DNA from 3 places in the Clostridium sp. TJA038 genome. Region 3 is predicted to be linked to each of the others. Evidence: riboswitches for the same ligand, from Rfam matches in the RefSeq annotation. Region 3 holds a riboswitch; each other region holds the start of a gene.

Region 1 (7,591 bases), on a different contig from region 3:
ATAATCAATAAGTATATTTATTAAAGAGGGTATTATAAATGAAATATGGTAGTACTATTGAAAAAGCTATTTTTTTAAAAAGACCAAATAGATTTCAAGCATATGTGCTTTTAGATAATAAAGAAATATTAGTTCATGTACCTAATACAGGAAGGTGTAGAGAAATTTTAAAAGAAGGTTGCACAGTACTTTTAAGGAGAGGAACTACTAAAAATAGAAAAACTCCCTATGATTTAATTGCAGCTTATAAAGGAGAAGTTTTAATAAATATAGACTCTCAAGCTCCTAATAAAGTAGTTGAAGAAGCATTAAAAAATAAAAAAATAAAAAAATTAGAAAGATTTAATAATATAAGTAGAGAAAAAACTTTTGGAAATTCTAGATTTGATTTTAAATTACAAGATGATAATGATAATGTTTATTTTTTAGAGGTTAAAGGAGTAACCTTAGAGGAAAATGGAGAAACTAAATTTCCAGATTCACCTACTGAAAGAGGGAGAAAGCATTTATTAGAGCTTATAGAAGTAAAGAAATTAGGTATGAGTGCAGGAGTTCTTTTTTTAATACAATTAGAGAAGGTGATTAATTTTTCTCCAAATGATGAAAAAGACCCTAAATTTTCAGAAGCTTTAAGATTAGCTAAAAATGAAGGTGTAGATATTTTTTGTTATAATTGTAAAGTTACTGAAGAGGAGATAGAATTACTTAAGCCTATAGAAATAATTTTATAATTATATTTAATAAAATTTTATTTAGAAAATCAATTTTAATTTTCAAATTTATGTTCATATAAAATAATAGAAGTATTTTAGAATATGAAAGGTGGTGAACTTTAGTTAGCGTAATCTATATTACTATTCTTAGTTAAAATAGAGAAAATTTATAAATCATATTAAATTAGGTTTTTAAATTTACATAAGGGAAATATATTTTAATTTAACATATATAAGGTTAGATAAATTTTTAAAATATATTATAGAAGGTAATATATTTGCTTTACTAAAGAGAGTGATTATGAAATTTAAATATTGTCCATTATGCGGTGAAAAATTAGAGCTTAAAGATAGTTGGGATGAAGGAAATGTGCCTTATTGTAGTAAACATAATATGATGTTTTTTGATTTGCCTAAGCCTTGTGTTGTGGTTGCTGTTATAAAGGAGGATGAAATACTTCTTTTAAAACAAAGTTATATTTATGAAAATTCTAAGGTGCTTATCTCAGGTTATGTAGGAGTTGATGAGACTGCAGAAGAAACTGTATATAGAGAAGTTAAAGAAGAAACAGGAATAACTGTTAAAGATATAAAATACTTAGGTAGTGATTTTGTAAAAGGAAAAGAATTACTTATGTTAACATATTTAGCTTATTATGAAACTGGAGAAATAAAAAAATCTGAAGAAGTAGAAGGAGTGGCTTGGTATAATATAGAAGATGCTCTTTGTGAATTAAATGAGGATAGTATAGGCAAAAGAGTAGTTAAAAAGGTATTAAAAGAAATAGGATATGAAGGAACTAAAGCCTTTAGATGTGAAGGAAATAGTTGTAAGGTATAAATTTTTTATTGATAATTTTAATTTATACTATTGCATTATTTAAAAGTTTTTAGTAAGATTATAAACAATAATTAATATAATAAAAATAAATAAGTTTAAAATAGGACCAAAGTAGAGGTGCTGTAATTAAGAGTAGCTATAAGCAGTTGACAAACGTTTATGTATAGTGAAAGGAATTATGGCCGAAGAAAATGAGATGGTAATCAAATTTTCTGGGTATATGTATAATATGCATATAACTGTCACTTTGAAAAAAGTGGAGTGCTACAAGGTACGCTAAGTTGCGATTAAAGCAGCAAGGGTGTTCCTTTGCTGTTTTTATTTTTATAAAATCGATAGCTTTGCATACTTTTATACTCTACAACTAGAAATTTGTGGAGGGAAAAATATGAGATTATTTGGAACAATGAAGGTAGAAGAAAATGAATTATATATTGGAGGGATAAAAGCTAAAGCTTTAGCTAAAGAGTATGGAACTCCTTTATATGTTATTGATGAAGAATTAATAAGAGATAATTGTAGAAGATATTATAAAGCTATGAAGTGTAATGAAAGAGGAAATAGAGTTACTTATGCAGGGAAAGCTTTTATAAATATGGCTATGTGCAACTTAGTTAAAGAGGAAAATTTATATTTAGATGTTGTTTCTGGAGGAGAATTATATACTGCATATAGAGCAGGTTTTCCTATGGAAAGAATATATTTTCATGGTAATAATAAATCAGATTATGAAATAGATTTAGGAGTAAGATTGAAAATTGGAAGATTTATAGTGGATAATATACATGAGTTAGAACTTTTAAATTCTATAGCAAGAGATTATGGTATTATTCAAAAAGTTTATTTAAGAATAACTCCAGGTATAGAAGCTCATACTCATGACTATATAAAAACAGGTCAAATAGATTCTAAATTTGGATTTCCCGTACTTGGAAATACTGTTTATGAAGTTATTAAAAAAGCCTTAGCTTTAGAGTATATAGACCTTAAGGGATTACATTGTCATATAGGTTCTCAAATATTTGATTTAGAGCCTTATGAAGATGCTACGGAAATTATGTTAAAGCTTATAAAAAGCATAAAAGAAAATTTAGGCTATGAAATAGAAGAATTAGATTTAGGTGGTGGCTTTGGTATATATTATACTGATGAGGATACTCCAAAAGAAATAGAAGAATATTGTTTATCAATAATAAATAAAGCTGATGAGGTTTGTGAAGAATTAAATATGAAGCTTCCTATACTTACAGTTGAGCCAGGAAGAAGTATAGTTGGAAATGCTGGAATAACACTTTATACTGTAGGAGCTATTAAAGAAATTCCTAGCATAAGAAAATATGTAAGTGTAGATGGGGGAATGAGTGATAATATAAGACCCGCTTTATATAGTGCAAATTATGATTCCTTAATAGCTAATAGAGTTTTTAATAATTATAAGGAAGTAGTTACTGTAGCGGGAAAATGTTGTGAGTCAGGAGATGTGCTTTTAAATTCAATAGAAATGCCTAAAATGGAAACGGGAGATATATTAGCAATTATGTCTACTGGTGCTTATGGGTACTCTATGGCAAATAACTATAACAAAATTCCTAAAGCGGCAGTTGTAAGTGTAAATCAAGGGTTATCAAAGCTTATGTGCAAAAGAGAAACTTATGAAGATTTGCTTAAAAATGAATGTTTTTAATTTTTTAAAGTTGTATAGAAATAACTATACAACTTTTTTTATTAAATAAAAGAGAATTAAAGTATATAATAAAAGGGAAGTATAAGAAAATAAGAATTTTATTTTTAGGATTTTATTTAATAGTTAAGTTTTTTAAAAAATTATTTCTTAAAGATTTAAATATTTAAATTTTAAAGACACAAAAAAGACATAATAAATTGATAAAATAATACTAAAATATTTATGAAACTTAAGGGTAAAACTATGAATTAAAGTTTACAAACTTATGGTAATTTATGATATACTTATATTTGATACTTTAAGATTACTAAAGGTAAAAAATTCTAAAATTATTGAAGGATAATTTTATTTTAATTAAATTATTCTAAAGACTAATATTCGGAACAAGGAGTATAAAATGAAAGAAATAGTAGTAGATAGAATAGAAGGACATTTTATCGTATGTGAAGATGAAGATGGAAATGTTTTAGAATTAAAAAAAGACGACGTAAAAGGTAACGTAAAAGAGGGGGATGTTCTAGTTAAAGGTAAGGAAGATAAGTTTTGTTTGAATAAAGCGCTTACAGAAAAAAGAAAAAAAGAAATAGAAGACTTAATGAAAGGTATGTGGGAAGAGTAATGGGTTCTAATAATAAAAAGAAGAAATCATTCTTTTTAGATTGGATTATACCAATCTTAATAGCCTTAGTATTAGCTTTTTTGATCCGACAATTTTTATTATTTAAGATAAAAGTTCCAACAGGGTCAATGATGCCAACAGTAGAAATTGGTGATCAGCTATTTGTTACAAGAGTACACAATCCGAATAATATTAAAAGAGGAGACATAGTAGTTTTTAATTCAGAGGAGTTAAATGAGCCACTTTTAAAGCGTGTTATAGGTATGCCTGGTGAGCATGTAGAGATAAAAAGTGATGGTTCAGTTTATATAAATGGAAATAAGCTTGAAGAAGACTATGTAAAATATCAAGGTGGAAAAACTAATATGTCTTTTGATGTTCCTGAAGGGAAATATTTAATGCTAGGTGATAACAGAAATAATAGTGATGATTCTAGGTATTGGAGTTACCCTTATGTAGATGGAGACGACATAGAAGCAAAAGCACAATTGACAATATATCCTTTTGATAGAATAGGATTTGTAAAATAAACATTAGAGAAGGAGGACTGAGGTATGTTTAAAGATAAAAAAATGCTTAAATATATTGCCATATATAGTATTATAGCTTTTGGTATATTATTAATATTTAACATGGTTAAAGATGAAATGCTATATGAAAAAGTAGATTATAGTACATTTATGCAGATGTTAGATAAAAAGGAGATTGAATCTGTAAATTTTTCAGGTAATCAAATTGAAATAACGCCTTCAGATAGTAGTAATCTAAAAGGAAAGATATTATACACAACTAATCCGGCAGTTGCAGGACTTAGCCAACCAGATTTAATTAAGGATTTAACTTCAGCAGGAGTTGGATTTAATGTAACAAAACCTGAAAATTATCAACTTTTAGGATTATTAATGTCATGGATTTTACCATTTCTTCTAATTGTTTTTGTAGGTAAAATGATGTTCTCTAAGATGAACAATAAAATGGGCGGAGGAGTAATGTCCTTTGGTAAAAATAATGCTAAACTTTATGCTGAAAATGAAACAGGAATAACTTTTAAAGATGTTGCAGGACAAGATGAAGCTAAAGAGTCTTTAGTTGAAATTGTAGATTTCTTACATGATACAAAAAAATATGTTGAAATAGGTGCTAAACTTCCTAAGGGAGCTTTATTAGTAGGGCCTCCAGGAACAGGTAAAACATTACTTGCTAAAGCCGTTGCTGGTGAAGCAAAAGTGCCATTTTTCTCAATGTCAGGTTCAGACTTTGTTGAAATGTTTGTTGGTATGGGAGCAGCTAGAGTAAGAGATTTATTTAAGCAAGCAGAAGAAAAAGCACCATGTATAGTTTTTATAGATGAAATTGATGCTATAGGTAAAAGTAGAGATGGTGCTATACAAGGAAATGATGAAAGAGAGCAAACTCTTAATCAGTTATTAACAGAAATGGATGGTTTTGATTCTTCAAAGGGTGTTGTTATTTTAGCAGCTACAAATAGACCAGAGGTTTTAGATAAAGCACTATTAAGACCAGGTAGATTTGATAGAAGAATAATAGTAGATAGACCAGATTTAATAGGTAGAGAAGAAATATTAAAGGTTCACTCTAGAGATGTTAAATTATCAGATGATGTATCTTTAGAAGAAGTTGCAAAATCTACTCCTGGTGCAGTAGGAGCAGACTTAGCTAATATAGTAAATGAAGCTGCTTTAAGAGCTGTAAAACATGGTAGAAAATTTGTAATTCAAGAAGACTTAGATGAAGCTGTTGAAGTTATTATAGCAGGTCAAGAAAAGAGAGATAGAATACTTTCACCAAAAGAAAAGAAGATTGTTGCATATCACGAAGTTGGGCATGCATTAGTTGCAGCTTTATTAAATAATACTGACCCAGTTCATAAAATAACAATAGTTCCTAGAACTATGGGAGCCTTAGGATATACAATGCAACTTCCAGAAGAAGAAAAATATTTAGTATCTAAGGAAGAAATGATAGATCAAATATCTGTTATGTTAGGTGGTAGAGCTGCTGAAGAAGTAGTATTCCACAGTATAACTACTGGAGCTTCAAATGATATTGAAAGAGCTACTCAGTCAGCTAGAAATATGATAACTATTTATGGTATGAGTAAGAGATTTGATATGATGGCTTTAGAAGCTATGAGCAACAGATATTTAGATGGAAGACCAGTTAGAAACTGTTCAGAAACTACTGCAGCAATAGCAGATGAAGAAGTTTTACATGTTATAAAGAGTGCTCATGAAAAATCAATTAAGATTTTAACTGAAAATAGAGATTTATTAGATGAAATAGCAGGAGTTCTTTTAGATAAAGAAACTATAATGGGCGATGAATTTATGGAAATAGTTTATTCTAAATATCCTGAAAAGAGAGAAGCTGATGAAAAGGCTAAGAGAGAAATTCAAAGCTTAAGAGAACAAGCTTTAGCTAAGAGAAAAGAAAAAGAAGAAGCTATTAAAAAGGCTAGAGAAGAAGCTTTAAGATTAGAAGAAGAAGAAAGAAAGAAAGCTGAACAACAAGCCATTGATGAAGCTAGAAATGAAGCTTTAAAATTACTTAATCCTAAAGAAAACATAAATGAAGAAAATTCTGAGGGAAATAAAGAGAGTGATGAAGAAAATAAAGTTTCATTAGAAGATGAAAATAAACAAGATTCTAATGAGTAAGAATATAATCTTTTTAAATTGTGCATGAAGTAAAATGCTTCATGCACAATTTTATTTTAAATAGTATCTTGCTATTTAAAGGAAATTTAATTTAATAAATTGGTTATAATCAATTATTAGATAGTAAGAAAGGAAGAGGCTAATGAATGAAAAAAAAGATATAGAGTTTTTAGTTGAAGAGAAAAAATTAGAGGAAGTTTCTAATATATTAAATGAAGAAATGCTTTCCTATATTAATAAAAGAAAGTTTGTAACACAATATATATTAGATTATAGAAAAAATGCAATTGAAGAATATAAAGATGATGAAGATAAGTTAATAGAGTACTTTGACCATGAAAGATATGTAAAAGAACAGTCCTTTGCTACAATAGATAAAAGACTAAAAGAGCTAACAATTTTAAAAGATTCACCATACTTTGGAAGAGTTACTTTTAAAGATTTAGAATTTGACCAAAGAGATACTATGTATATTGGAAGATTTGGAGTTACTCCTGAAGGGAGTTATGAGCCTGCAATCGTTGATTGGAGAGCACCTGTAGCTTCTCTTTTTTATCATGGAACTTTAGGAGAGGCAACATATGTATCACCAGAAGGAATAATAAACTGTGATATAGAAGGAAGAAGACAAATTATCGTTAAAAAAGGAGAGTTAAAAGGTGTTTTTGATTCTGCTGTAGATGTAAAAGATGATATTTTACAAATGGTTTTAAGTAACAACAGTTCTGATAAACTTAAAGATGTAATAATGACACTTCAAAAGGAACAAGATGAAATAATAAGAAAGGATAGAACAACTAATATAGTTGTAAATGGGGTAGCTGGTAGTGGTAAAACAACTATAGCTCTTCATAGAGTTGCATATCTTTTATATAATTACAGAAAAGAATTAGAAGATAAAGTTCTTATTTTAGGGCCTAATAGTATATTTATGGAGTACATTTCACAGGTGTTACCAAGTCTTGGAGAGGTTGGAGTAAAACAAGAAACTTTTGCAAGCTTTGCTTTAAAGGAAATGGATAAAGAGCTTTATATAATGAGTTTTGATAAGTACTT
Region 2 (7,591 bases), on a different contig from region 3:
TACGTTTCAGTTTTAGCATCAGAATTTACAAATGGATTAGCTTTAGAAGCTATAAGATTAATATTTAAATATTTACCACAAGCTTATGCTGAAGGTACTACAAATATAAAAGCAAGAGAAAAAATGGCTCATGCTTCAACAATGGCTGGTATGGCATTCGCTAATGCATTCTTAGGAGTATGTCACTCAATGGCACACAAATTAGGATCAGAACACCATATAGCACATGGAGTTGCTAACGGAATCTTAATAGACCATGTAATAAGATTCAATGCTGTTGACAATCCAAGAAAACAAGCTGCATTCCCACAATACAAATATCCAAATGCTAAATGGAGATATGCAGTAATTGCTGACTACTTAGGATTAGGTGGAAAGAACGAAGAAGAAAAAGTTAATAACTTAATCAAAGCTATAGATAACCTTAAGAAAACAGTTGGAATCCCTGCAACAATAGCTGATTGTGGAGTTTCAAAAGAATCATTCTACGCTACATTAGAAAAAATGAGCGAAGATGCATTTGATGACCAATGTACAGGTGCAAACCCAAGATACCCATTAATAAGCGAAATTAAGCAAATGTACATCAATGCATTTGAAGGAAAAAAAGATAGAGTTTAATATATAGCTTTGAAATTAAGATAATAAAAAAATACCCTTTAGAATTTTTCTAAAGGGTATTTTTTTATTAAAATATAAATATGTATTATATGTTAAGATTTTCTATTCTAAATATGGTAAAATTTAATAAATAGGAATTGGAGGTATTAAAATGGATAAGAAAGTTTTTATTAAAAACAGAGAAAATTTATTAAAAAAATTAGATGATAATTCCTTAGTGGTTTTATTTGCTGGTAATGCAGTAAGAAAGACTGCTGATGAATATTTTCAATTTACTCCTAACAGAAATTTTTATTATTTAACAGGAATAGATGAGGAAAATCATATATTGATGATTAAAAAAATTAATGGGGTTACTGAAGAAGTATTATATATTTTAAGACCTAATTTAGAGCAAGAAAGATGGACTGGAAAAACCATTAGGGATTATGAAGCTAAAGAAGTTTCAGGAGTTTGTAATGTTAAATATTTAGAGGATTTTAAAGATGATTTAAATGTAATATTTACGAATGGAATTTCAGAAAAGCTTTATTTAGATTTAGAAAGAGTATCTTTTGAGGAGGAGGTTAGTAAAAGTCAAAGCTTTGCAAAGGAAGTTAGAGAAAGATATCCTCAAGTAATTGTTAAAGATGTTTATGCTGATATAGCTTCATTAAGACAAATTAAATGTAAAGAAGAAGTGGAAGAAATTAAAAAGGCAGCACATATAACAGCTAAGGGTGTAGAACTTTTAATGAAAGAATGTAAGCCAGGAATGAAGGAATATGAATTAGAAGCTTATTTTGATTTTTACTTAAAACAAAATGGAGTAAAGGATTATGCTTTTAAAACTATAGCAGCAGCAGGAGTAAATGCAGCAACTCTTCATTATGTTGATAATAATAGTGAGATAAAGGATGGGGATTTAATTCTTTTTGATTTAGGTGCTCAAGTAAATTATTATAATGGTGATATTTCTAGAACATTCCCTGCAAATGGAAAGTTTACTAAAAGACAAAGAGAAGTTTATGAAGAAGTTTTAAAGGTAAATGAAGAAATAATAAATTCAATAAGACCAGGAGTTGGTTTTTATGAAATTAACAATAAGGCAAATGAACTTTTAGCTGAAGCCTGTGTAAGATTAGGTCTTATAGAGGATAAAAAAGATTACAGAAAATATTACTTCCATTCAATAGGACATAGTTTAGGACTTGATACTCATGATGTTGGTAGAAGAGATATAATTCTTGAGGAAGGAATGGTTTATACAGTAGAGCCAGGATTATATATTGAGGAAGAAGCTATAGGAATAAGAATTGAAGACGATGTATTAGTTACTAAAGATGGTTGTGAGGTTCTAACAAAGGAATGTATAAAATCTGTAGAAGATATAGAAAAATTTATGAGCAGAAAATAGTTTTAGAATTAACAGTATGTTAAGAATAATAAACTTTAAATTTAAAGAAATTAAGAGTAAAATGTAATAAACTAAAAAGTAGACTATGTTTTAGGAGATGATTTCATGATGAACGAATTAAAAAAAGTTATATTAGCAGGGATAGGAACTGCAGCTACTGCTTATGAAAAAACAGATTCTTTTGTACAAGATATGGTTGCTAAAGGTAAAATAACTGTGGAAGATGGAAAAATTTTATCAGAAGAGTTAAAAAGAGATGTACAGGCAAAAACTAGTCAAGCAACAAGTGAAATAATAAACAAGTTAGATAGTATGCATCCTTTAACAAAGGAAGAATTTATGATAATGTTTGAAGAAGCTAATAAAGAAAACTTAAAAGAAATACATGAATTAAAAGAGAGAGTTAAAAAATTAGAAGCTAAGTTAAAAGAAGAAAATATTTAATTTAATAAAAAAACTCTACAAGATAATGAAGGGTAGAATTTAAAGCTATATTAAGTAGCTAAGAGGATTAGGCTTTTCAGTTCCTTGTAGGGTTTTTATAATTTATTTTAATTAGGAGGTGAATTTTATGAGCAAGGGAGAAAGTGCAAAAAGGTTAAAGGAAATAATTAAGGTTTTTACTAACTATGGTTTTGATTATTTGCTTTCATCAAAACTTCCAAATAGTAAATTTGTAGAACCAGGACCACAAGCACTTAGAGAGGCTTTAGAAGAGCTAGGAGCAACCTTTGTTAAAATTGGACAGATACTTAGCACAAGACCAGATTTACTTCCTAAAGCTTATATAGATGAATTAGAAAAATTACAAGATAGCAATGAAATAACAGAGTTTAGTAAGGTTAAAGAGGTTTTTCATGACTCCTTTGGAACAGATATTAGTACATATTTTTTAGAATTTAGTGAAAAGCCCTTAGCATCTGCTTCTATAGCACAGGTACATAGAGCTAAGTTAATGGATGGAAGAGATGTAGTAGTTAAAGTTCAGCATTATAAAATTGATGAAAAAATGAAATTAGATTTAAATATATTAAGAAAGCTTAGTAAATTAACAGCACATCATTTTGCTAACACTTTAATTAATCCTATTGAAGCTTTTGATGAAATTGAGGATGCAACTTTAAAAGAGTTGGATTTTAAAAAGGAAGCCTATAATACAAAAAAGTTTAGAGAGCTTAATAAAAATGTAGCTTGTGTTGAAGCACCTATAGTTATTGATGAGCTAACCTCTGAAAAAATTCTTACTATGGAATATATAGATGGTTTTAAGATTACAGACCTTAAAGTTTTAAAAGAAAATGGTTATGATGTTTATGATGTAGCGGATAAATTAGCAAATTCTTTCTTTAAGCAGATTTTTGAAGATGGATTTTTTCATGGAGACCCTCATCCTGGTAATTTATTTATAAAAGAAGGAAAGATTTGTTATATAGATTTTGGATTAGTTGGAACATTAGAATCAAATTTAAAAAATTGGTTAAACAAGGCAATGATAGCTATGGTTTTAAATGATATAGATACCTTAGTTGATTTTGTAAATATAATAGGCATAAAAAAAGGAAAAGTAGATTATTCAGTACTATATGATGACTTGAAAAATATAGTAGCTAAATATATAAATGCTTCTTTAAAGTCAATAAAAATATCTGATGTTCTTAAGGAAATATTTGAAATTGCAGAAAGAAACAATATACAGTTTCCAAAGGAGTTAGTAACTTTAGTTAGGTCAACAGTTATATTAGAGGGAGTTATAGCTAAAATAGACCCTGATTTAGAAATAATGGAATGTATATATCCTTATGTTAGAGAAAAAAACAAAGAAGAAATTTTAAAAAGTTTAACTAAAGATAAATTAATGGCTGATGCATATAAATTTGTTTCAAAAAGTATTGAAGTACCAGATAAATTTTCAGAGCTTGTAGACAGTTTAACTAAGGGAAGGGCTAAGTTACAACTTCAGATGAAGGATGTAGAAAAGCCTTTAGCTGATTTAAATAAAATGGTCAATAGAATAGCTTTTGCCTTAATAGTTGGTTGTATGATAATTGGTTCTTCTTTAGTTGTAAATGCAAAAATAGGACCTACTTTTCAAGGAGTTCCTATTTTAGGATTAATAGGTTTTATAGTAGCTGGAGTTTTTGGATTTTGGTTATTAGTATCTATAATAAGATCTGGATTTTTTTAATAAAAAGAGACTTTTTTTAATAAATAGTTAATAAACTTATTAAATGCTTGAAAGAATTAAGGTTATATTGTATAAATGTATACAAATATAACAAGTTAAAAGTGAATTATTTAATGAAGATGTAGAGGTGCGAGAATCAAGATTACTAAAATGGAGTTTAAGTGATGTTGAAGTTTTAGGAAAGGGATTATCGCCGAAGTTTTTAGCTGATACTTTAAAGCTAAATGCTGGGTTTGTATAGAATATATACAAAACTGTCACATAAAAATGTGGAGAGCTATCATCTTAGGGAATTAAACAAACAAAAATTTATTTGAAAAAGTAATTTTATTGAACGTTGAGACCTTAGGTTGATTAAGCCTAAGGTCTTTTTTTATAAATTCTATGATAAAAATAAGGGAAAGCCTCTATAAATTAATTCACTTTATAATTTAAAGGAGGATTTTTTATGAAAAACAAAACTAGATTTAAAGTTTTTCTAGCGGTTTTTGTCATGACAATGCTATGTTCAACTTTAGTTTTTGCTTCTGAGGAAGTAGCAGCAGCAAATTCAGCTAAATTTGGAATGTGGACAATATTACCACCTATAGTATCAATTGTTCTAGCATTTTTAACTAAGAATGTTGTTGTCTCGTTGTTTATAGGAACAATAACAGGATGTATAATGCTTCAATTAAATGGAACTAATATACTTGGTGCCTTAGTTCAAGGATTTATTGATTTTACTTACAGGGCTTTAAATTCCTTAGCAGACCCTTGGAATGCAGGAATAATACTTCAAGTTTTAGTTATTGGAGGAGTTATTCATTTAGTAGCTAAAATGGGAGGTGCAAAGGCTATAGCAGAGGCTTTAGCAAGAAAGGCTAAAACAGTTAAAAGTGCTCAACTTACTACTTGGCTTTTAGGATTAGCAGTTTTCTTTGATGATTATGCAAACTCTTTAATAGTAGGACCTATAATGAGACCAGTTACAGATAAATTAGGAGTTTCAAGAGAAAAATTAGCCTTTGTAATAGATGCAACAGCAGCACCTATTGCAGGATTAGCAATAATATCAACTTGGATAGGATTAGAAGTTGGACTAATAGGAGATTCATTAAAAACAGTTGGAATAGAGACTGATGGTTTTGGAGTTTTTTTAGAAACTATACCTTATAGATTTTATAATATATTAATTTTAGCTTTTGTTGTTATATCGGCTATAACTTTAAGAGAATTTGGACCTATGCTTAAAGCAGAGAGAAGGGCTAGAAGAGGAGAAGTTTCACCAAAGGTTACAGAGGTATCTTCAGAAAGTGAAGATTTAGAACCTATAAAAGGAATTAAGTTAAGCATATGGAATGCAATAATTCCTATTGGAGTTTTAATTATTTCCTCCTTAGTAGGATTTTATTATAGTGGATGGATAACTGTAATGGGAGGAGAAGATTTAGCAATTATAGAGATAATGAATAATTCACCTTTTAGCTTTGCTAGCATACAAGCAGCTTTCTCTAATGCTGATGCATCTATAGTTTTATTCCAATCAGCTTTATTAGCAACTATAGTAGCACTTTTAATGGGAGTTGGTAAAAAAATATTTACAATATCAGAAGGTATTGGTATTTGGATTGAAGGCATGAAAGGTCTTTTAATAACAGGAGTAATTCTTATTTTAGCTTGGTCTTTAAGTTCTGTAATTAAGGAATTAGGAACTGCATCCTATTTAGTAGGTGTTTTATCTGATGCTATTCCAGGATTTTTATTACCATCTATTATATTTATACTAGGTTCTATAATAGCTTTTGCTACGGGAACAGCTTATGGAACTATGGGGATTTTAATGCCTCTTGCAATACCTTTAGCTTTTGCAATAAATCCAGAGTGGAATTTTGTTATTGTAAGCACTTCAGCAGTTTTAACTGGAGCTATTTTTGGAGATCATTGTTCTCCAATTTCAGATACTACAATACTTTCTTCTACAGGTGCAGGGTGTGACCATATAGAACACGTTAGAACACAGATATGGTATTCTGTTTTTGTAGGAATTGTAACTGTTGTATTTGGTTATATTCCAGCTGGATTAGGGTTAAGTATTTTCATAATACTTCCATTATCTTTAGTAGCATTATTTGTACTAACTATGATATTTGGTAAAAAGGTAGATGAAAGAGTAGTTAGTAGATAAATTTAAAAATAATAAGGAATAAAATCTTATTAAGATTTTATTCCTTATTTTTGTTTTATAAAAGTTTATTATATAAAAAATTATTAACTTTTTTTTTCTTCTTCTTTCTTTTGATATGGGAAAATAAGTCTATTAATTACAATAGCTATTATTACTCCAATAAAGGTATCAATGATTCTATTGAAAGCATATTCATAAGAACCAAGACCATTTAAGTTGGTCATTATTGCAAATACTACTATACATGAACTATTTATAGCTCCCTTACAATTAAACAGTATGCATAGGTATATTGCTAAAGTTGTACCAACTGCCGTTAAAAAGGCGTATATAAGAAAGTGTGTAAAAGAAAAGTAGTTACAAATTGTAGTTAGTATTAAGCCAACTACAGCACCTAAAAATGTTCCAAGCATTCTGTTTTTACCCATTTTATAAGAGTTTTCAACAGTATCTTGCATACACATCATAGAAGCTATACAGGCAAAAAATGCGCTAGAGCGACCTAATAAATGAAAAACTATTATGCATGTAAATACAGCAAGAGAAGTTTTTAGGTTTCTAGCGCCTATAGTTTGCAGGTTAAATTTAAACAAACAATTTCCTCCTATAAATTTTAGTGTTTTTATTTCCCTCAAAATTAATTATATCTTTTTTATATTTTTTTCTATTTCAGATATCTTATTTTCAACATTTTCTAAATCACTTTTTACTTTATTTTCATATTTATATATATACTTATTTATTAATAGAGCTATTATTATACCTATAAAGGTATCTATGATTCTATCTATGGCATAAGCATAAGGTGCTTTACCATGTAAATTAGTCATAATAGCTATTAATACTATACAGGCTATAGAAACAGAACCTTTTTTGTTAAAGGCATTGAGTAAATATATTGTTACAACTATACCTATTCCTGTTATTATTCCAGGAAATTTTATTAACCTAAGGTTTAAGGCTAAAAATGTTAGAGTAAGACCAACTAATCCTCCTGTTATAGTCCCAATCATTCTGCTTTTTCCCATTTTATAAGAGTTTTCAACTGTATCTTTCATACATATTACAGCAGCAATACAAGCATAAAATGGATATTCCCTATGTATTAATTCAAATAAGCCTATACATAAAGTTACAGCTAAAGCGGTCTTTAAATTTCTTGCACCTACTTTAGGCAGAGTTAAGCCTTTCATTAAAATAATACCTCCCTGACAAATTATGA
Region 3 (7,591 bases):
AATTTCTACCTTAGAATCATTTTTCAAATTTGTTTTTTTAACAGAATCGATGTTGTTTTTTTCTTTTATTAAATCATCTAAAGCAAGTTCTTTTATCCATCTTTTTATAATTCTTTCATTTACTTTGTAAATTTTAGAAAGCTCCTTAAAAGAAAGATTTCTTTTAAATGTCAGTATATAAATATCTTCTATTAATTCTTCATAGTTTCTATTTATATTTTGAGAATCGTAATAATTATATATTTTATCTAAATTATCTAAATCAGAGTTGCTTAATTCCACCTTTAGTAATTCTTTTATATCATTAGGATACTGAAAATTTTTGAAATGATTTTCTTCTTTAATCATAGTAAAATTCCTTTCAAAACTATTTTATGAGTAAATTTTAGCATGTTTTTGGTTGAAAATCAAAACAACTTCGCTAAATATACATTTAGCGAAGTTGTTTTGGGGTAATTTTAACAAAATATACCAAAAAAATATTTATTATATATAAAAACAAATAAAACTTATAAAGATTTTATAAAAATCATAACCAACTTTTGCTTTAGTTTATACCTTTTATCTCATACTAACTTTTAATATATGTCTTTTAAATTAAAAGAACGTATATTAAAAAATTAATATATTACGAAAAAGAATTTTGTTTTTAAAATTAAATTGTTTTTATTTACCCTTCTATCTCTTCAAATATTTTTAGCGAAGTTATAAAGTAATACTTTAAGTAAACATATGTGTGTATTACTTTTTATTTAATTAAAATATTGCTTTTAATGATAAAAATAAAAAAATAGAATTAATATAGAATTTCTATATTAATTCTAATTTTTTTATAGTATTATGATAATTCATAAAGATTATTATTTTCTTTTCCATCTGGTATGCTTCTTAAATAAGCTTCTCCATTCTTTGAATGGGATATTATAACCCCTTGAATTTTACCCTCTTCTGCAAGTTTAACACCTTCTGCTTTTGAAACAGTTTTTCCACTACTTAATATATAATCTGTAATCTCTCCATTATTATTTTTCTTTACTTTAACTATTTTATTAGCCATATAAATACTACACTCCTTTTGAACTATTTTTATATTATTTTATATAAAATTTAAAAATTTATGCTCTGTAAAAAATGGTAGTTATTTGTTATAATTAAAGTATAAAAGGTTTACATTAAGAGAATTAAGAGGTGATTATTTTGTATTTAGAAAAAATTAATAAAGCAAAAAAAACTATAGAGGATGTAGTTATAAAAACACCTTTAATATATAGTGAGGTGTTTTCTAGAAAATCAGGTAACAATGTTTATATGAAATGTGAAAATCTACAATTAACAGGAGCTTACAAAATAAGAGGTGCTTTAAATAAAATAAGATCTTTATCAGAGGAAGAAAAAGCAAATGGAGTTGTTTGCTCCTCTGCAGGAAACCATGCTCAAGGTGTAGCCTTTGCAGCAAAACAAGCTAATGTTAAAGCTACTATTGTAATGCCAAAAACTACTCCTTTATTAAAAGTTCAATCAACAAAAGATTTAGGTGGAAATGTTGTATTATCAGGATATGTTTATGATGATGCCTTTAATGAAGCTAAAAGGATAGAAGAAGAACAAGGAGCATTATTTATTCATCCTTTTAATGATATTGATGTAATTTGTGGACAAGGTACTGTAGCCTTAGAAATATTTGAAGATTTAAAAGATGTAGATGTTATTCTTTGCCCAATTGGTGGAGGTGGCTTAATAAGTGGAGTTACTTTAGCTGCTAAAGCTTTAAATCCAAAAGTTAAAGTAATAGGTGTTCAAGCTGAAGGTGCTAATGCTATGGTTAAGAGTTTTAAAGCTGGAGAAGTTATAGCTTTAGATTCTGTTGATACTATTGCAGATGGAATTGCTGTAAAGAAACCTGGTGATTTAACTTTTAAATTTATAAAAGAATATGTAGATGACATAATAACTGTATCAGACCATGAAATTGTTGAAGCTTTCTTTACTTTAAGTGAAAAACATAAACTTTTAGCAGAAGCTTCTGGTGCTGTAACTTTAGCTGCTTCATCTAAGATAGATTTTAAAGGTAAAAATGTAGTTTCTATAATAAGTGGTGGTAACATAGATATGGTTACAATAACTTCTTTAATAAATAGTGCCTTAGTATCTAAAGGAAGACTTTTTGCATTTAGCTTAGAAGTTCCTCATAAACCAGGACAAATACTAAAAATTGCTAAAGTTCTTGCAGATATAAATGCAAATATAGTAAAACTTGAACAAGATCATTTCAAAGCAACAGATGCTCTTAAAAATATGGTTGTAGAAATAGCTTTAGAAACAAATGGTCATTCTCATATAGAAGAAATAAAAAAAGCTTTAATAGATAAAGGATATATAATAAAACAAATATATTAAAATAAAAAGAGGTACTTTTTAGTACCTCTTTTTTAGTAAACTAAAACTTCTTCTTCCTCTTCTAAAGTTTCTTCTTTATTGATAGGTTCTACACTTAAATCAACTTTATCTAAAGGAACTATTTTAGTTTTATGTTTTATTTTATAGTAAGCAAATAATCCAAAGAATAAAGGTAAGCCAATATATGATGATATTAAACCACCCCAGTCTACTCCGTTTCTTACATCTAAGTATGCATAGCCTTGACCTAAAACTATAACGCCACATAAAATTAAAGCTATTATAGGTCCTAGCGGGAATAATTTAGCTTTATAAACTAATTTATTTAAATCTTTTCCTTGTGCTACATAGGCTTTTCTAAATCTATAATGACATATTGCAATGCCAAGCCATGCTATAAAGCCTGATAAACCTGATGCTGCAACAAGCCATACATAAACTGTATTTTCAGCATAAATTCCAGTTAAGAAACATAAACTTGCTATTATTGTTGTTACTATAATAGCATTAACAGGAACTCCTCTAGAATTTGTTTTTTCAAAAATTTTAGGAGCCATTTTATTTTTAGCCATGGCATAAAGCATTCTGCTTGAAGCATACATTCCTGAATTACCTGCTGATAAAACAGAAGTAAGTATTATAGCATTCATAATAGAAGCTGCACCAGCTAAACCTAATTTCTCAAATACTATTGTAAATGCACTTGTTTCTACACCAGCTTGAGCATTTGGAACTAAAGCTCCAATTACCAAAATTGTTCCTAAATAAAATAATAATATTCTCCAAAAGATTGTATTAACTGCTTTAGGTACATTTTTTTCAGGGTCTTCACTCTCTCCAGCTGCAACTCCAACTAATTCTGTTCCTTGAAATGAAAATCCAGCTATTAGAAAAATCATAAAAATTGATTTTGCTCCTCCTATAAATGGTCCACCATTTTCATAAAAGTTTTTAAAACCAACTTTTTCTCCACCTAATATTCCAAAAATCATAAGTACACCTACAATTAAGAATATTATAACAGTAGCTACTTTTACAGCAGCAAACCAAAATTCAGATTCTCCATAAGCTTTAGCAGATAATAAATTAAGAGTTAATATAATTACTAAGAATAATGCACTCCAAACTATTGCTGGAACATTAGGAAACCAAAACTTCATTAATAAAGAACCTGCAACCATTTCGGCGGCTATTGTTATAGCCCAGTTATACCAGTAATTCCATCCTAAGGCAAATCCTAAGGCAGGGTCAACAAATTTTGTTGCATAGGCTCCAAAAGAACCCGTCTCTGGCATATAAGTTGCCATTTCTCCTAAGCTTGTACATAAAAAATATACCATGATTCCAATAATTCCATAAGCTACAAAGGCTCCACCAACACCAGCTTGATGAAGAGTATCTCCCATTGCTAAGAAAATTCCTGTTCCTATAGCACCTCCCATGGCAATCATACTAAGATGTCTTGACTTTAAACCTCTTTTTAGATTAGTATTTTGTTCTTGACTCATTTTTAGTCCTCCTTATGGTTTTAATAATTAAGCCATAAGTGATAACTAAGTTTTCGCTAACAAAAGAAACCCTTAAGCGTGTTTCATGCTTAAGGGTTCGTAAAGTTATATACAATACTCTTCTTTCATGATAGCACACCACAAAATAAATTGTGACAGTGTTACATATATTATATGTAACCCCAACCTATTAGAATTAAAGCATTTTCTAAAGGTTTCGGCGAATCATCCTTTCACTTTGCTTCAACGTGCTTACCTCTGCAAAGATACTTTTAATCATCGCGCCTCTATCTCAGTTATTCACTTTCTATTAACAATTATGACATTAAATTTCCAATTAGTCAATATTTTTTTAACAATAAGCTATAAAATTTAAAAAACTAGTCTTTAATTATTGACTTTAAATATGTGTTATAGTAATATGTACTCATACAGAAAACACTTGTATTTTTATAAAATACAAAAGAGGGGGCTATTATGAAAAACTTATCACTAATAAAAAGAATTATTTTTGCCATAGTTTTAGGAATAATTATAGGAATTACTTGTTCCTATATTAATTTAGATATACCAATTAGAATACTTATGACCTTTAACTCTATTTTTGGAAATTTACTTAGCTTTTTAATTCCACTTATAATTGTTGGATTTATAGTACCTGGTATAGCATCCTTAGGGAGTAAATCAGGTAAGGGGCTTTTTATAACAACTTTAATATCTTATTTATCAAACTTTTTAGTTGGACTTATTGCTTTTTTAGTTGGGAAGCTATTACTTCCTATGTTTATAATAAGTGCTTCATTAGATACTAATACTTCAAGCATTAAACCTTACTTTTCAATAGATATTCCACCAATGTTTAGTGTTATGTCAGCTTTAGTTTTTGCATTTTTATTAGGTATAGGAATATCAAGAATAAAAAATAGTTATCTTTTAAAAGTATCAGAGGAATTTAACCATGTTATTTCATTAGTTATAAAAAATCTATTAATACCTTTAGTACCTATTTATATTCTTTCAATTTTTTCAAAACTAAGTTATAGTGGTGAAATATTTACTACACTAAAATCTTTTGGTCTTGTATATTTAGTTTTATTTTCAATACAAGGAATATATTTATTTACTCAATATTTATTAGCAGGTACTTTAAAAAGAAAAAATCCAATTAAGTTAATTAAAAATATGTTTCCAGCATACATGGCAGCTTTAGGAACTCAGTCTTCAGCTGCTACAATACCAGTTACTTTAAGTTGTGCTAAAAACAATAATATAGATAAGGATGTTGCAGATTTTGTTATTCCTCTAGGAGCAACTATAAATTTAGCAGGAGATACTATTACTTTAGTGCTTTGCTCTATGGCTGTAATGTATATGAAAGGACAAACTCCTACTTTTTCTCTTATGATTCCTTTTATTTTTATGTTAGGAATAACTATGGTTGCCGCTCCAGGAGTTCCTGGAGGTGGGGTTATGGCAGCCTTAGGTCTTTTAGAGGGGATGCTAGGCTTTGGAAATATAGAAAAATCATTAATGATTGCACTTCATGCAGCACAAGATAGTTTTGGAACTGCTATTAATGTAACTGGAGATGGTGCTATAGCTATAATAGTAGAATTTATACTTAAAAGAAAAAATAAAAAGGATAAAAAAGAAAATATTAAGGAAGAATTTATTCCAAAAGTAAGTTGTAATTAATAGAATATCCATACTAAAGTAAAAACTATACCATAAAATTTTATGGTATAGTTTTTATCATTATTTTAAAGTTATATTACTTTTAGGAAATAATTGATTGTATAAAGAATCAAATCCTTCATCAGCTAAAAAAACCTCAGTATTATCATTTACATAAAACTGACTCATAGTATTCATTATAAGTTCATATTTTTTTAAATTTCCTTCTTCTAATAAAACTTCATAAAGATATGCTAAATGATTTTGCATATATTCTTGAATTTCAGTAACTTCCTCTTTAGAAATTTTATTTTCTTTACAAAGTTTATTTATAGGTCCATTTTTAAAAATAAAATATGTTGAATCCTTTGCTATTTTAGCAATATGTTCCTTAGGTTTTAAATTATTATTCATATGTTCACCTCTTTACTTTAATCTAATAATTATAAAATAAATTATACCATTTTTCAAACTACTTAATTATAGTAAATCAGTAATAATTTATTGAATTTATTACTTAAAGATTAATATTTTTATGAATTTGTTAAAATTATTTGACATATAAGTTAACAATGGTTATAATCATTGTGTTTGGTTTTCTTTTAAGTTTTTAAATACACATTAAATATTTTAAATTCACATTCAAAATACGATTCACAAAACTCAAAACAAGGAGTGTATTAAAAATGAAGAAAGAAAAATTTATTCCTAAACTTATATTTTTCTTATTAGGAATGGCAATTATACAATTAGGTGTTGTAATATTTTTATTAAGTGGAGCTGGTTCAGATCCATTTACAGTATTTACTCAAGGGCTTTCAAAAGCTTTAAATATTTCTACTGGAAATGCTAACATGATAATACTTGTTGCTTTAGTTATTTTAATATTTATTGCAGATAGAAAACAGCTTAAAATAGGAACTTTCGTTTTAGTTGTTGTTGTAGGTCCTACAATAGATGCTATAATGGGAATATTACATAAGTTCGGATTAGATACTTACCTTAGTGACTTTAATTTATTTACAAAATGTATAATTGTAGCTTTAAGTTGTGTAATAATAGCTATAGGTTTTTCATTCTTAGTAAGTACAGAATTAGGAGTTGCACCAAACGATTTAGTTCCTCTTATTATAAGAGATAAAACTAATTTCCAATACCGTTGGATACGTATCGGCTTAGATTTAAGCTTTCTAGTAGTTGGTTATTTATTAGCTGGTGTTGTAGGTCTTGGAACAATTATAGCAGTACTTTTCACAGGTCCAGCAATACAATTTTTTATGCCACCATGTGAAAAAATTGTGCATAAATTTATAGGTAAAAATGCTGCTTAAAATAAAAACAGTCCAAAAGGACTGTTTTTTTATATTTCTTGATATTTAGTTATTAATTCTACTAATTCATCACAAAATTCATCATACTTTTCTGTAGGATGTTTTACTGTGATTGTAATCTCTTCACCGATTTCTACTTTTTTTTGCTCAGGCGAAAATGTAAATGCCAAGGTATCTTCTCTGTTATATATAGGTTTTATAGTAACATGAAAATCTTCTCCTAAAATTTTCTTTCTTAATAATGTCATAATAATCACCTCACGGTTTTATTATAACAACAAAAGAAAAACATGCCAATGTTAGCATGTTTTTATATAGTATCAAAAAAAGCATTTATCTTTTCTAATTCCCCATTTGCAAAAGTATAGTCATTTAAATCATCTTTGTTTATCCATTTATATGCAGTTATATTTGCACCACAAGTGATTTTTTCTTTTAAAGAACCTGTAAAAACTCTTAAAGACTCCTCTTCATTAAGGTTAAAATCACATAGTTGATTTAAATCAAAGACTATAGTCTTTAAATCTTCCTTTATTGCTCTATTTGCACATTTTTCTGGAGTTTCTTTCCCCTTAATTTTTCTCTCAAAAACATACCATAGATTTTCTTCTGATTTTTTTCCTTTTCTTTTTGAAATTAAAATATTATTGAAATCATCCTTTATAATAATAGAACAAAATT

The links. Region 3 has a riboswitch for lysine ahead of AC4FQV_RS04830 (amino acid permease). Riboswitches for the same ligand answer to the same signal wherever they lie in the genome.
Region 1: it holds a riboswitch for lysine, as region 3 does, so the genes downstream of both, lysA (diaminopimelate decarboxylase) here and AC4FQV_RS04830 (amino acid permease) in region 3, are expected to answer to the same signal.
Region 2: it holds a riboswitch for lysine, as region 3 does, so the genes downstream of both, AC4FQV_RS09350 (Na+/H+ antiporter NhaC family protein) here and AC4FQV_RS04830 (amino acid permease) in region 3, are expected to answer to the same signal.

Annotation. Positions count from the first base shown of each region.
Region 1 is NZ_JBZEFA010000003.1:244,276-251,866, reverse strand. It holds gene sfsA (DNA/RNA nuclease SfsA) at 39-731, shown strand; gene AC4FQV_RS08175 (NAD(+) diphosphatase) at 1,015-1,554, shown strand; lysine riboswitch at 1,659-1,829, shown strand; gene lysA (diaminopimelate decarboxylase) at 1,943-3,238, shown strand; gene AC4FQV_RS08165 (DUF3006 domain-containing protein) at 3,636-3,857, shown strand; gene lepB (signal peptidase I) at 3,857-4,387, shown strand; gene ftsH (ATP-dependent zinc metalloprotease FtsH) at 4,412-6,535, shown strand; gene AC4FQV_RS08150 (HelD family protein) at 6,678-7,591, shown strand, end outside.
Region 2 is NZ_JBZEFA010000005.1:63,908-71,498, forward strand. It holds gene adhE (bifunctional acetaldehyde-CoA/alcohol dehydrogenase) at 1-621, shown strand, start outside; gene AC4FQV_RS09335 (aminopeptidase P family protein) at 773-2,017, shown strand; gene AC4FQV_RS09340 (phasin family protein) at 2,123-2,461, shown strand; gene AC4FQV_RS09345 (ABC1 kinase family protein) at 2,589-4,202, shown strand; lysine riboswitch at 4,317-4,490, shown strand; gene AC4FQV_RS09350 (Na+/H+ antiporter NhaC family protein) at 4,651-6,369, shown strand; gene AC4FQV_RS09355 (FUSC family protein) at 6,453-6,962, opposite strand; gene AC4FQV_RS09360 (FUSC family protein) at 7,011-7,562, opposite strand.
Region 3 is NZ_JBZEFA010000001.1:1,032,068-1,039,658, reverse strand. It holds gene AC4FQV_RS04840 (DUF3892 domain-containing protein) at 839-1,057, opposite strand; gene ilvA (threonine ammonia-lyase) at 1,198-2,397, shown strand; gene AC4FQV_RS04830 (amino acid permease) at 2,430-3,905, opposite strand; lysine riboswitch at 4,029-4,203, opposite strand; gene AC4FQV_RS04825 (dicarboxylate/amino acid:cation symporter) at 4,383-5,600, shown strand; gene AC4FQV_RS04820 (hypothetical protein) at 5,661-5,993, opposite strand; gene AC4FQV_RS04815 (YczE/YyaS/YitT family protein) at 6,266-6,910, shown strand; gene AC4FQV_RS04810 (hypothetical protein) at 6,940-7,158, opposite strand; gene AC4FQV_RS04805 (NUDIX hydrolase) at 7,221-7,591, opposite strand, start outside.